One region of the Advenella kashmirensis WT001 genome, then DNA from elsewhere that is predicted to be linked to it. Evidence: predicted binding sites of a transcription regulator. Region 1 holds the regulator's gene; each other region holds the start of a gene.
What was found. The regulator LexA, encoded in region 1, represses DNA repair genes until DNA is damaged. The targets are predictions, from matches to a motif close to ACTGTATNNNNATACAGT.
Positions count from the first base shown of each region.

Region 1 (4,219 bases):
AGGGTTAAATTGGCACTGATTTAGGCGTACAATCGTTCATTATCCACTTTAATTGACCTTCCCTGCAACCTTACCTCTTCTTATTACGATGACCACTCTTTTCAATGCCGTCGAGCTCGCCCCCCGTGATCCGATTCTGGGTCTGAATGAACAATACAACGCCGATACCCGTGATACCAAGGTGAATCTGGGTGTAGGCGTTTATTACGATGATAATGGCAAGATTCCCCTGCTCAAGGCAGTTCAGGAAGCCGAAAATCAGCGTGTGAAGGCGCATGCAGCACGCGGCTACCTGCCCATTGAAGGCATCGGAAATTACAACAAGGGCGCGCAGGAACTGCTTTTCGGCAAGGACGCCGATGTCATCACTGAAGGCCGCGCCCTTACTTTTCAGGCACTGGGCGGCACAGGGGCACTGAAAATCGGCGCCGATTTCTGAAACAGCTGCAACCGGATGCAACGGTTTATATCAGCGACCCGAGCTGGGAAAACCACCGGGCGTTGTTCGAGCGCGCGGGCTTCAACGTACAAACCTATAGCTATTATGACCCGGCCACTCACGGCTTGAATTTTGACGGATTCGTGGCCGCGGTCAAAGCCATGCCGCAAGGGTCCATCATCGTGCTTCATGCGTGCTGCCACAATCCGACCGGCGTTGACCCGAGCCTGGAACAATGGCAACAAATTGCCACCCTGGTCAAGGAGCGCAACCTGGTGCCATTCCTGGACATCGCCTATCAGGGTTTTGGCGAAGGCCTGCAGGAAGACGCTGCCGTGGTGCGCCTGTTTGCTGATCTGGGTATGTCTATGTTCATCAGCTCCTCATTCTCCAAATCCTTCTCCCTGTACGGCGAACGTGTGGGCGCACTCACAGTGGTAACAACCAGCAAGGATGAGGCAACACGCGTCCTGAGTCAGATCAAGCGGGTTATCCGCACCAACTATTCCAACCCTCCTACTCATGGCGGTATGGTGGTGGCGCAGATTCTGAATACGCCGGAACTGTTCGCCCAATGGGAAAGCGAACTGGCGCAAATGCGCGAGCGCATTCGCGACATGCGCAAGCAGCTCACAGACAAACTGAATGCCGCCGGCGTCAAACAGGACTTCAGTTTCGTCATGTCCCAGCGCGGTATGTTCTCCTATTCAGGCCTGACCAAAGAGCAGGTGGAGCGCCTGCGCAATGAGCACGGCATATACGCGGTCAACAGCGGACGTATCTGCGTCGCTGCGCTCAATAGTCGTAACATTGACAGCGTGGTAAAGGCGATTGCTGCCGTGCTGTAATCAGTAGCGTCGCAAATCCGCGGCCTGCAGGCAATTTGTCACTGAAAACGCTTGCCAACCGCTGGTGAATGCGTCAGAATACGGACTGTATATACATACAGTCCGTTTTTTATTCTGTCTCTTTCATTACGGGGAATCATGAGCCTGAAACTTACCGCGCGCCAGCAGGAAATTTTGAATCTGATCAAAGCCGCCGTGGATCGTACCGGCTTTCCCCCAACTCGCGCAGAAATTGCAGCGGCGCTGGGATTCAAGTCTCCCAATGCCGCGGAAGACCATTTGCGGGCGCTCGCTCGAAAAGGGGCCATTACGCTGACGGCAGGCGCTTCGCGCGGCATCCGCCTTGTTGAAGATACCGAATCGGCAACAGCAGGCGCGCCGTCCGGCAGCGCACCCGCCAGTGCCGGCGTTTCCCTGGCCGACAGTCTGCGCCAGCTGATATTGCCCGTGGTCGGCAAGGTGGCCGCCGGCAGCCCTATCCTGGCCACCGAACATATCCATCGCGAACTGTCGGTAGATGCATCTCTTTTCGAGCAGCAGCCCGATTATCTGCTCACGGTCAAGGGTCAGAGTATGCAAAACATCGGCATCATGGACGGCGATCTTTTGGCAGTCAAACGCTCGCCAGATGCTCGCAATGGCCAGATCGTGGTTGCCCGTATTGACGATGAAGTGACAGTCAAGCGCTTTAATCGCCGGGGACGTATTGTCGAACTGCTGCCTGAAAACGACGATTTCTCCCCATTATCGTCTCAGATGAAAATGATTTTGCCATCGAAGGGATTGCAGTCGGCTCATCCGGCCGCATAATCTACACTGATTCCCTTTCGGTGCAGCTATGAATGCCTGGCAGTATTTCAAAAAAGACTTTTCCACCTCGGCGTCCATAGCAGGACTAATTACCGTCCTCGTATCGCTCACAGGACCGGTAGCCATTATTATTCAGGCAGCCAAGGCCGGCGGACTCAGCCAGATGCAACTGACAAGCTGGATCTGGGCTATGTCCATCACCAGCGGTGTGTGCGGCCTCTGGCTTAGTGTCCGCTACCGCACGCCCATTGTCTGCGCTTTTTCCACCGGCGGTGCGGCGCTGCTTATTGATGCGCTTCCTCACTATTCCTACAACGATATCATTGGCGCGTATATCTTTGCCGCACTGCTGGTTGTGTTGCTTGGCGTCAGCGGCCTGTTTTCCCGCCTGATGCAGCATGTGCCGCGCAGTATCGTCTCGGGCATGCTGGCCGGCATACTATTCGCATTTGGCGCCCATCTGTTTGTCTCTCTGCAACAGGCCCCGGCGCTGGTATTGCCAATCATTCTGGCCTACCTGATCATCAAGCGCGTCATACCGCGTTATGCGGTACTGGCGGCACTGCTGACTGGCATTGTGGTGTGTATTGCGTTGGGTCAACTCAACACGCAGGTACTCAGTTTCAGTCTGGTCATTCCGGAGTTTACAGTGCCAGGCCTGTCAATACCGGCGCTTGTCGGGTCGGTATTCCACTGGCTTTTGTGGCGCTGGCTTCGCAATACGCACCGGGTGTCGCCGTCCTGCAATCTAGCGGATATCACCATACACCTATCTCTCCACTCATTACCACCACAGGTATCTCGACCGTTCTGTTTGCTCCTTTTGGCCTGCACGGCACCACCCTGGCCGCAATCACAGCCGCCATATGCACCGGCCCGGAATGCCATCCGGATCCGCAACGCCGATATGTGGCAGGCATTGTTTGCGGCGTATTCTATATATTTTTTGGTTTGTTTGCGACGTTGGTGACCACACTGTTTATTGCCATACCCGAAACATTCGTTGCCTCGCTGGCCGGCCTGGCGCTGCTGGGTGCCCTTTCCTCTGGCCTGGCTGGCGCCATGGCCGAGGAATCAGAACGTGAAGCCGGCGTTATCACCTTTCTGATGACCGCATCCGGCGTCTCTTTTTTTGGTGTGGGCTCGGCGTTCTGGGGCTTGATTGCCGGTGTGGCTGCGTATGCCATTCTGGTGTGGCGGCGCAAACCGCAGAGAGCAGCGCCATAACGACATGACGGCTTATAAGCCGGGGTATTGGCTATACTCCGGATGATCTCTCTGCGTTCTTTTGGGGATCAGAGTCGCGATCGCACTACATCAACTGGCTACGACACTGATTATACTGAGCCGTGTAGCGAGCCGCCCGCTCCCGCACAATTTCAGCCGTCCGCATAAGCCAGGCTTTGGCCTGGTAGCTTTGGTTGCGATAGCCGCTCCAGCCTTCGTGATAATTAAGGTACTGTCCGTAAGCATCCCATTTGGATGTGCCGTTAAGAACCTGCGCTTTGGACATATACCAACCCATGAAATCCAGCGCATCGTCAAAATCATCGCGACTGGCGCTCTGACCGGTTTCGCGTTCGTAATCGCCCCACACTTCGTCTTTGGCCTGGGCATAACCGTAAGCTGAACTGACCCGCCCCCAGGGAATAAACCACAGCAGATAGTTTTTAGGCGGCTTGGCATCGTGCCGATATGACGACTCCTGATACATCATGGCAAAGGGTACCGGAATAGGAACGCCCCATTTTTTCTGCATATCCAGCGCCGCAGTGTGCCATTGCGGCTTCTCCTGAAATATCGCGCACAAGTCTTCCGCATTTTTTGGCGGCGCCGTAGCGCAACCAGCCAGTGTGACAGTACCGGCCAGCATGCCGATTGTAAATATTGTTTTCAATTGCAGCATGGGTTAATTACCTTAATTGCTTTATTGCCTATTTGCAAATATTGTAAAGAATATGGTCTTGAATCGGAAAAAAATCATCTAGAATGGGCATCATCCTAATTTAGGGTCAAGCACCATTATGGCTTATCTGAACCGCTCCGGTATTTACTTCAATACCTTTATCATCATTCTGATTGCGGTCTCGCTCGCATTCCTGAGAATGCTTGTCCCCTTTTA
Region 1 covers NC_017964.1:1,866,382-1,870,600, reverse strand. The annotation lists partial or broken gene TKWG_RS08745 (amino acid aminotransferase) at 89-1,287, shown strand; gene lexA (transcriptional repressor LexA) at 1,426-2,097, shown strand; partial or broken gene TKWG_RS25935 (benzoate/H(+) symporter BenE family transporter) at 2,126-2,713, shown strand; gene TKWG_RS25930 (benzoate/H(+) symporter BenE family transporter) at 2,680-3,324, shown strand; gene TKWG_RS08730 (transglycosylase SLT domain-containing protein) at 3,410-4,003, opposite strand; gene TKWG_RS08725 (AI-2E family transporter) at 4,122-4,219, shown strand, end outside.

Region 2 (4,219 bases), 660 kb from region 1:
TTTCTGTTATATATGTTTACACTTCCGTTTTGAGTTGATGCGGTCACCGGTTTACCGGAGAATAGAAAATCCACAGGTAGCTCAACTGGTAGAGTATCCGAGTACTTCACGAGGAGGTTTACGGTTCGAACCCGTACCTGTGGAAGAATTTTCGCCCCGGTATTGCGCTGGCTCGACGGCAGGCTGATAAGTGTCAGCGATGGTCCAGTGCCTACGCGATGTCGGGGTTGTATTTTGCATATGTCTGGTCTGATCATGGCTTTGGGAATGCAGGCGCTGTTCTGACATGGTTGCTAAAATTTTTTTTTGGCAATGCGTTCTTGTCCCAGGCGCGTCCTTATGACAGATGAAAAACAGCAAGCGTAAATCGACCCCAGCTGGTTCTTGAACATGCAAAGCCTCATTTCCCCCTATTATTGAATAAAAAGACGGTGTTCGTCGGATAATAAAAAATCAGCAGTCGTTGCTTTGGCTTATGAGGTACGCCAGACAGCGGCAATGAGCTGGCGCGACATGTTCCTGGTGTATCAGGCGTGATTGGCGGCCGGCTGTTTCTCTTGCAGTATCAGACCGGTTTTATGTGTTGGGGGGATCGTTAAAAAAGAAGAAGACGTGGCAGCGGTGGCCATGGCTTAGCGTGCGTCGATTGCATTTTATGTTGTCAAGCAGTCGGCTTGCCGACCAACGGTGATCTGCCGGATCATATTACATATAAATGGAGTAACGATGCTGGTAACAAGAATTAGAACCTCGCTGGAATATGAGATATTTTCGGCGAGTGAATTTTTTCTGAACATGCTGGTTTCCAAAAAAAGCCAATTGATTCTGGAAGAGCACCTGGGGGTGGATTATATCGACAGCAACGGGAGCATGACGCCTGTTTATTTTCAAAAGAATATTGATGCAATGGGCGGACGCTTCGTATCGTTTCCTGCCCAAGCAGGAACGATTAATGTCGATTATACGGTCAGCGTTGTTACCAATAATGCCAGGCGACTGTCCGAGGCAGCCATTTATCCCATCGGGCGTCTACCAAAGAAAACCATCCCCTGCTTGCGGCCAAGCCGGTATTGTGAATCGGATGTGCTGTCAGCCCAGGTGCAGGCTCTTTTTTGTGCGCAGGGCGACGGTATTGTGCTGGTCGAGTCAATTATTGACTGGATACAGGCAAATATCCAATATGAAGTAGGGTGCTCGGACTCCACCACGTCAGCAGCAGACGTGTTTGAAAAACGCAAGGGCGTATGCCGGGATTTTGCCCATTTAGCCATCACGTTTTGCCGCGCATTGAATATACCTGCCCGTTTTTGCGTGGGATATGTCTATTTTGAAGAACCCCCTCAGGATTTTCACGCGATTTTTGAGGTGTACCTGGGCGGGCGATGGATCAAATTTGACCCCACAAGGCTGGCGCCACCCGATAATCTTGTGGTGATTGCACGCGGCAACGATGCCAAGGATACGCCCTTTGCCACTATTTTCGGCAATATAAAACCCATCCGCATGCGCATCAATATTGAGCAGGAGGATCCGTATTCGGATTTACATTTGAAAGCAGGCGATGAACAGGCGGCGATTATTGGCCGTTAGGGACTGCCAGGCGTCTGTACCATTATGATAAGTGAGGCGAAAAGCGTTTGTCGGACAAGGGAATTGGTGCAATGGCGCCTGTAATATCAGAATCAAGATATTTGAGTCGTGATATCTTGAGTGTAATATCTGGATTATCAGATGGCGGTCTTGGTATTGCCGTTGTTAACACAGGCAAGGCGCCCTGGCTGGCGGCGCCCGGATAATACCGGGCGCCTGTCTGATCGTTATTGCTTTTGTTCTTCCTTGCGGGAGATGACTTTGCCTGTATTGGCATCAATGATCAGTTCATATTTGGTGCCGGGCTTGAGGGTTGTCACTTCATATGACCAGACGTTGTTCTCACGATCAAAATCCACTTCGACCGCTTTGGCGCCGGTTTCTGATTCGGCCGTTTGCACTGCCTGTGCAAGCGTCACTTTTGCCTCACTGATGGCCTGGGCTTCCTGCTGGTGATTCGATTGCGCAGCGGCCATGCCAGGGACGATGATAAACAGTGAAAAAAGCAGGGAAGAGGTCATTTTCATAAGTCATTCCTGAGAGTAAAGGGGAAAAAAACAGCACGACCAGTGTAATACATTTGCGCGCGTGTTGAGGCCGTCTTGATTCTGATACCTGGGTTTTCCGAAGATATGGCGATTTAAAAATACTGTATACTTATACAGTACTTAAAGGAATTGCCATGATGAAAAATACAGCGCAAAAACCCTCCGGAACCCTTGTTGAAACAGCGTCGGACTCTCGCTTTGGCAGTCTGTCTAACGGTAACTTCGAAAGAAATCTCGAAAGTAACCCCGAAAGTAACCCCGAAAGCATCTCTGAAGGCGTGCCCAAAGGGGTTGTCTGTGCTTCGCAATTAGCCGGGCGCTCAGGTGCTCCGGCCGGATTGCCTGCTGCCAGCGCCTTATTCTCAGACGTGTCTTTTTCAGGGGCAAGAGCCAAAGACATGCTGGCGCAACAGGTCGGGCAGGGCGCTGCCTCGTCTTCTATCCTGGCTGCGCCGGAGCGTATTCACCCTTCGCTGTGGCGAGCGTCGCAAATTGCCCGTTCCCCGGGACTTTACGCTCATACCGGCTATCCTGAAATATCGGCCCAATTGCCCGGTGGCGGCTGGCCTCTGGGCAATCTGATTGAGGTCATGACACCCCGTGCCGGTATTGGGGAACTCCAGTTGTTCAAGCCCGTTTTTTGCGGGCACAGGGTGCAGTCGTTGCATCGCGCTTCAACGGCTGTGGGTCTGGACAGCGCCAGCCCCGAGCAACGGCCTATCGTGCTTATTCAGCCACCGTATGCGCCACAGGCTTGTGCGTGGGCGCATTGGGGAGTTGCACCTTCCCGCCTGCTTTGGCTCGCTCCGCAAAGCACGGCCGATGCCCTGTGGGCGGCCGAACATATCCTGAACAGTGGCGCTTTTGCGGCGCTGGTGTTATGGCAACATGCCCTGCGCGATGGCGCCTTGCGTCGCTTGCAATTGGCAGCGCAAAAGGGTGACACGCTATTCGTGCTGGTTCGGGCCCTGTCCGCTGCCCGGCAATCCTCTCCGGCCCCCTTGCGACTTGCGCTGCATCCGGTGCCTACGGGGCTTCACGTGCATATTGTCAAACGTCGTGGCAGTGTCAGTGAACATCCTGTCCATATCTCACTTCATCCGGATGCGTTCGGCAGGGACCTCTATTCTGAGGACGCTGCTGATCCCCATTCCGCTGCTTTTACCGAGTTCCGCCATGCGAACATGGATCGCCGTACATTTGCTGCACCCCACGCTGGACACTCTCTGTCCTGATTGGCGCAACACTGCGGCTGTTGTGATAGATCATGGCCTGGTCCGGGTGTGTTCACCTGCGGCCCGGGCCGCAGGTGTGCAGCCCGGCATGCGCATCAGCGGCGTCAATACCCTGTGTCCCCAGGCTGTGCTTACCGAATATGATGAGCATATTCATCATTCGGCAATCCAGGCGGCATCGCTGGCGTTGTTGCAGTACACGCCCGAGCTTGCGCTGGGAGAACGGGATACCCTGTTGCTGGATGTCACCGCCAGTCTTAGTCTTTTTGGCGGCATCCGGCGGCTTTACCGACGTATCCAGGGTACTTTGCACGGGCTTTGCCTGAGTGCAGGCTGCGCTATTGCGACAACGGCTGGCGGCGCCTGGCTGCTGGCGACCGCTGCGTGCGCGAACTTGCGCCGCTGTCTGAAACCAGGTACCCAGGTTCGTCGGCTGGATGCCTTGCCAGTCGGGTCGTTGCCGGCTGCGCAGCCTTATGAAGCCTGGCTGAGCAGCATTGGCTGTGCACTCTGGGGGCCTTGCGGCAACTGCCACGCGCCGGGTTGCAGCGACGCACCAGCCGGCAGGTTTTGCAGGCGCTTGATGCCGCCTACGGGAACACACCTGAAATATTCAAATGGGTTGTCGCGCCGCTGCAGTTTCAGGGGCGGATAGAGCTGGTTGAGCGAACTGACAATGCAGACGCCGTTGCCAGGGTGGCAGGCCGGCTGATCGAGCAGCTTTGCGGGTGGCTGGCGGGACATCAGCGGGCGGTCACCCAGCTTGTCCTGCTTCTTGAGCATGAGCGTGGTCGTCATGCGCGCGAACCATCCCGGGTGGAATTGGCAACCGCCGCTCCCACCCGG
Region 2 covers NC_017964.1:1,207,576-1,211,794, forward strand. The annotation lists tRNA gene TKWG_RS05710 (tRNA-OTHER) at 71-144, shown strand; gene TKWG_RS05715 (transglutaminase-like domain-containing protein) at 727-1,590, shown strand; gene TKWG_RS05720 (PepSY domain-containing protein) at 1,818-2,117, opposite strand; gene imuA (translesion DNA synthesis-associated protein ImuA) at 2,273-3,373, shown strand; gene TKWG_RS24605 (Y-family DNA polymerase) at 3,396-4,028, shown strand; gene TKWG_RS24610 (DNA polymerase Y subunit UmuC family protein) at 4,070-4,219, shown strand, end outside.
Region 2: a site for LexA is predicted at 2,239-2,256, ahead of imuA (translesion DNA synthesis-associated protein ImuA). Genes of this name have one in related genera too.

Region 3 (4,219 bases), on a different replicon from region 1:
GCCTATATTTTCTAGCTGCTCGATTTCTTCCCAAAAAGATTGGCTGTATTCCTTACCCATATTGCTATAATCGTCCATAGCCGTAAATCCTTCTCTAACAAGGGTTTGTGGTTAGAGCCAAGGAGATGTTCCACCATCTTTTTGGCTCGTTTCTTTAGTGCAGCTAAAGTACGAAACTATCGGCATTTCACCTGCACTTTATCGGCATTCTAGCTGCAAACTACCTCTGTAGCAACAAGATTCAAGAGATTAGATCCAATATGCTTATTTTTTGATCAATCAGGCAACTACTATCGGCATTTCACCTGCACACTATCGGCATTTCACCTGCACAAACTCCCTCGTAAGCCTTTATTCATGCGGGTTTCAAAACCCTTAATAAGCTTTAATAAATAGTAATAAGAACAGGCTCGATATTTTTCTGTGGAAAAGTACCAAATTTGAACGGATTTCCGCCTAACCCTTCGGTCGCTACGCTCCCTTCGCCCTTTGAGGATAAAAGCCTTTTAATTCATGTCCCGCTAAAGCGGGATTTATTAACCCTAACCCCAACACTGAGCAAAGCTAGACTATCCCAGGAAAACCGTAAGGCCCTGGCCGCGGGAACCGTGCCGGTTCCCCTGTCCTCCCTACGCTAACGCTTCGGTCGCGGCCTCGACCCCTTTTGTGGAAACCTACGGTTTCCCCCGCAAACGGCCCCCCTTTCCCTTTCGGTTTGGCAGAATAGGGGGTAATGGAAGTGTAATAATGCGGCTGCGGCATGCGGAGCCGTAGCGTGAGACGTTTTTTCTAACAAACCCGTACCAACCCTTGGGTTTTATAAAAAAACGCTTAAAACGGCTGTAATTAGGCTCTAGCTATCAGCACTTCGTCCCAGTTCGTTGTATATCCCTGACTCTTGCGCTCCTGGCGCATATACCAATGCTCCCGGTCGTGAAACCCGATACTTCCTGTTTTAACGGATCCTCGGCCATATCGAGCATTGATGCCGTCCAGGGCCACCATCAGCTGCGCCCGCTTACCATGCTCTGGTTCCACGGGAAACAGCTCACCCTGGACCGCATCGGCAGGCGATATGTCCATCAGCATGACGCCCGCCTTTTTATATTTGAATCCTGGCCGCCAGATTGCGTCAAGCGCCTTAAGTGCATGTTTGGTAAACACCAGGTTGTCAGCTGTCGGATAGGGCGGGGTGACCAGGCGGCTATTGCCATACTGCTTGCCTTTGTCAAAGGGGCTAGTGCGAATGAATATCTGCATACTGGCGGCCACCGAATTTTGCCCGCGCAGTTTGTTGCAGGCGATGGCGACAAACTCAGACAGGGCGCTTTGCAACCCGGCCAGGTCAGTCATTGGCAAACCAAAGGAACGTGACGAGATTATCTGCTTTTTAGGGTCGGCCACTTCTTCCAGATCGATGCGCGAGATCCCGCGCAGCTCTTGCACGGTCTTACCCACCACAATGGAAAATTCGGCTCTGGCTGCTTCGGGTTTCATGCGGGCCAGGTCAAAAACCGTATAAATGCCCAGCTCGTTTAGCCTTTTGGCAATGCGCCTGCCGATGCCCCAGACTTCACCGACTTCGATATTTTTCATAATGTCGGCCAGCTGGTATCGGTCCAGCTGCGTCAAGTCACACACCCCGGACCAGGACGGCTGCTTTTTGGCAATGTGATTCGCCAGTTTCGCCAGGGTTTTGGTGGCGCCGATGCCCACACAGGTGGGAATCCCGGTTTCGCGCAAGACCGCAGCCCGGATTTTCTGGCTGTAGGCGCTCAGATCCTCGGTAATCCCGGAGAAATCAGCAAAGCTCTCGTCTATGCTGTAGATCTCCTGGCGGGGCGAAAATCGGCTGATAACGCTCATCATGCGGTCGCTCATGTCGCCGTACAGCGCAAAATTGGAAGAAAGTGCCATCAGTCCCTTTTCTTCCAGGTGTTTGATCTCAAACCACGGCTGGCCCATTTTGATGCCCATTGCCTTGGCCTCGTCCGTCCGAGAGATGACACAGCCGTCATTGTTGGACAGCGAGATAAGGGCTTTACCTTTCAGGAACGGCCTAAACACGCGCTCACATGAGCAATAGAAGCAATTGCCGTCAATCAGCCCATAGGTCATAGCATATCCTTGATAACGTGCGTAACAACGCCCCAAATCATCCATTCCTGGCCGGGAACCGGCACTATGTCGGGGTAGGTGAGGTTAGCGGCTTTGAGGCGTATCACACCGTTTTTCTTGTGCAGCCGTTTTACTGTCACATCGCCGTCGATTTCGGCAATAACGATGCTGTTGTGCTTGGCTGTCAGGGATCGATCGACAATCAGATGATCGCCGTCTTCAATGCCTGCCTCTTTCATCGAGTGGCCTTTGACGCACAGGTAAAAGGTGGAGGTAGGGTTCTTGACGAGGATCTCGCCAATGTCGATCCGGTTCACGGCCAGATCCTGGGCAGGGGACGGAAAGCCTGCCGGCGTCTTGCACACAATCAGCCCAACACTGGCCGAGGTTTCCACCAGGGGAAGCAGGTCAAGGTAGGTTTTCATGGCTTAAAAATACTGTATATAAAAACAGTATTATCTACCAAACCAAAGGGCTTTGCTTATGAAAATCTTGATTGTCACAAATACCGCGCCGGGAATAAAAGCACGAATTTAAATAACTAATAGTTCGATATTCCGTTTTGCTCGCACATCGTGAAAATCGTTATCGTTTGATGTCACTAGTGCATTAATTGGAACGTTTACGTCTTCCATAAGGGATCGTAGTATGACGTCCGTGAGGCTGTAATGGCCGCGCCGGTTATCAAAGACGATTTGTAGCGAGTTATTTCGATATGGGAGATCACAGACTAATTGAGCTTTTCCACCCTCAACGTATTTTCTAAAATGTTCAAGGGCAGCTCCTTTTTTATTTTTCGTAAAGCGAGTATTGACGAATTCATACAGAGTAGGCCAAGGAAGCAATAGAGTGTGGGGTCTAAGCTGCGGTTCGAGTTTTAACGCAGAATTATGAAGCGGGTCACGTTCGTCGAACAGTCCGATCCAGTAACAGGTATCAACCAACACTGTCTTTGCCATTTATTCATCGTCCTGTGTCTGCTCTTGATCACCATACCCTTTCCAAGGCGCTCCTTTTCTCTTGCCGATTATGAATCTGCCCCTAATATAACTTGAAGCATCCTCTTCTGGTCGCCAGATCAAATAAACTCGATCGTTGTTTGTGAATTTGACATTGTTTTTTAGTTCTTTAGCCACAAAAGAGGGTACAACCTGATCGTCGGGAATATCAATTTTGCAGTGAGCTAGACTATCCCCGCATTCAGAGGCTTTTTTATTGTCGAGCCATCGGTAAAGCCCCTCGTAATCACCTTGGACTCCCAAATCATAAGATAGCCAAATAGTTTTTATCATCGTTGTGCCGTAAGTCGGTGTAAAGGTTTAAGGATACAGTTTTCTGCTACAGGGCCACATTTTAAGCCTAATATAGTGCCCAATTATTTTAAACCTTCACATCTTCCTGATAGACCAGCTTGTGCGAGCAAGCCTTTTCGCACGCGAAAAAAAACGGGACAACTTGCATTTACGCAAAGTCCCTATCCTGCATCTAGTCCTTTAGTGGTGCTTTTGTGGTTAGTGGCTGGCGCGATACTGTATAGGCTATGCGCATAATATGCATATTCTATGTTCGATATTTGCGAAATATTGCACAATTATTCAGCATCACATGGGAATATTGTGCATTTAAGTGCATTTAAGCGCATTTTGACGCATTAATACTGAATGTGATAGCATAATATATGCTTTTTAATTTAAATACTGCGCATTAATGGGGTTTGGTCTATGCATGTTGATGAATTTATCAAAATGAATGCTTCGGAGAGGTCGGCTAAATATTCACAGCTCACGCCTTTTCGGGAGGCCATTATCAAGCTCAAAAACGAGGGCTTTACGGAGCGAAAAATTCTTGAATTTTTGGCGCTTAATGACGTTGTTGTGAACCAATCGACGTTGCACCGCTTCGTCAAAAGAAATGCAGATAACGAGCCGCAGAAAAAGCAAACTAATATGAGCAAACGGCAGCGGCCAGTCCCAGCTGCTGATGCATCGAGCGAACCCCGAAAACCAGTAGATCCGTCAAAGCCATCCTGGGTGCCGGATCATATCAATGTGGATGAACTCCTGAGTAAGTCCTAATTTCCATATAGCGGGACTTTAGGTTA
Region 3 covers NC_017965.1:35,797-40,015, reverse strand. The annotation lists gene TKWG_RS20775 (replication initiator protein A) at 1-78, opposite strand, end outside; gene TKWG_RS20770 (Y-family DNA polymerase) at 847-2,118, opposite strand; gene TKWG_RS20765 (LexA family protein) at 2,115-2,543, opposite strand; gene TKWG_RS20755 (hypothetical protein) at 3,078-3,410, opposite strand; gene TKWG_RS20750 (hypothetical protein) at 3,840-4,193, shown strand.
Region 3: a site for LexA is predicted at 2,555-2,572, ahead of TKWG_RS20765 (LexA family protein). Genes of this name have one in related genera too.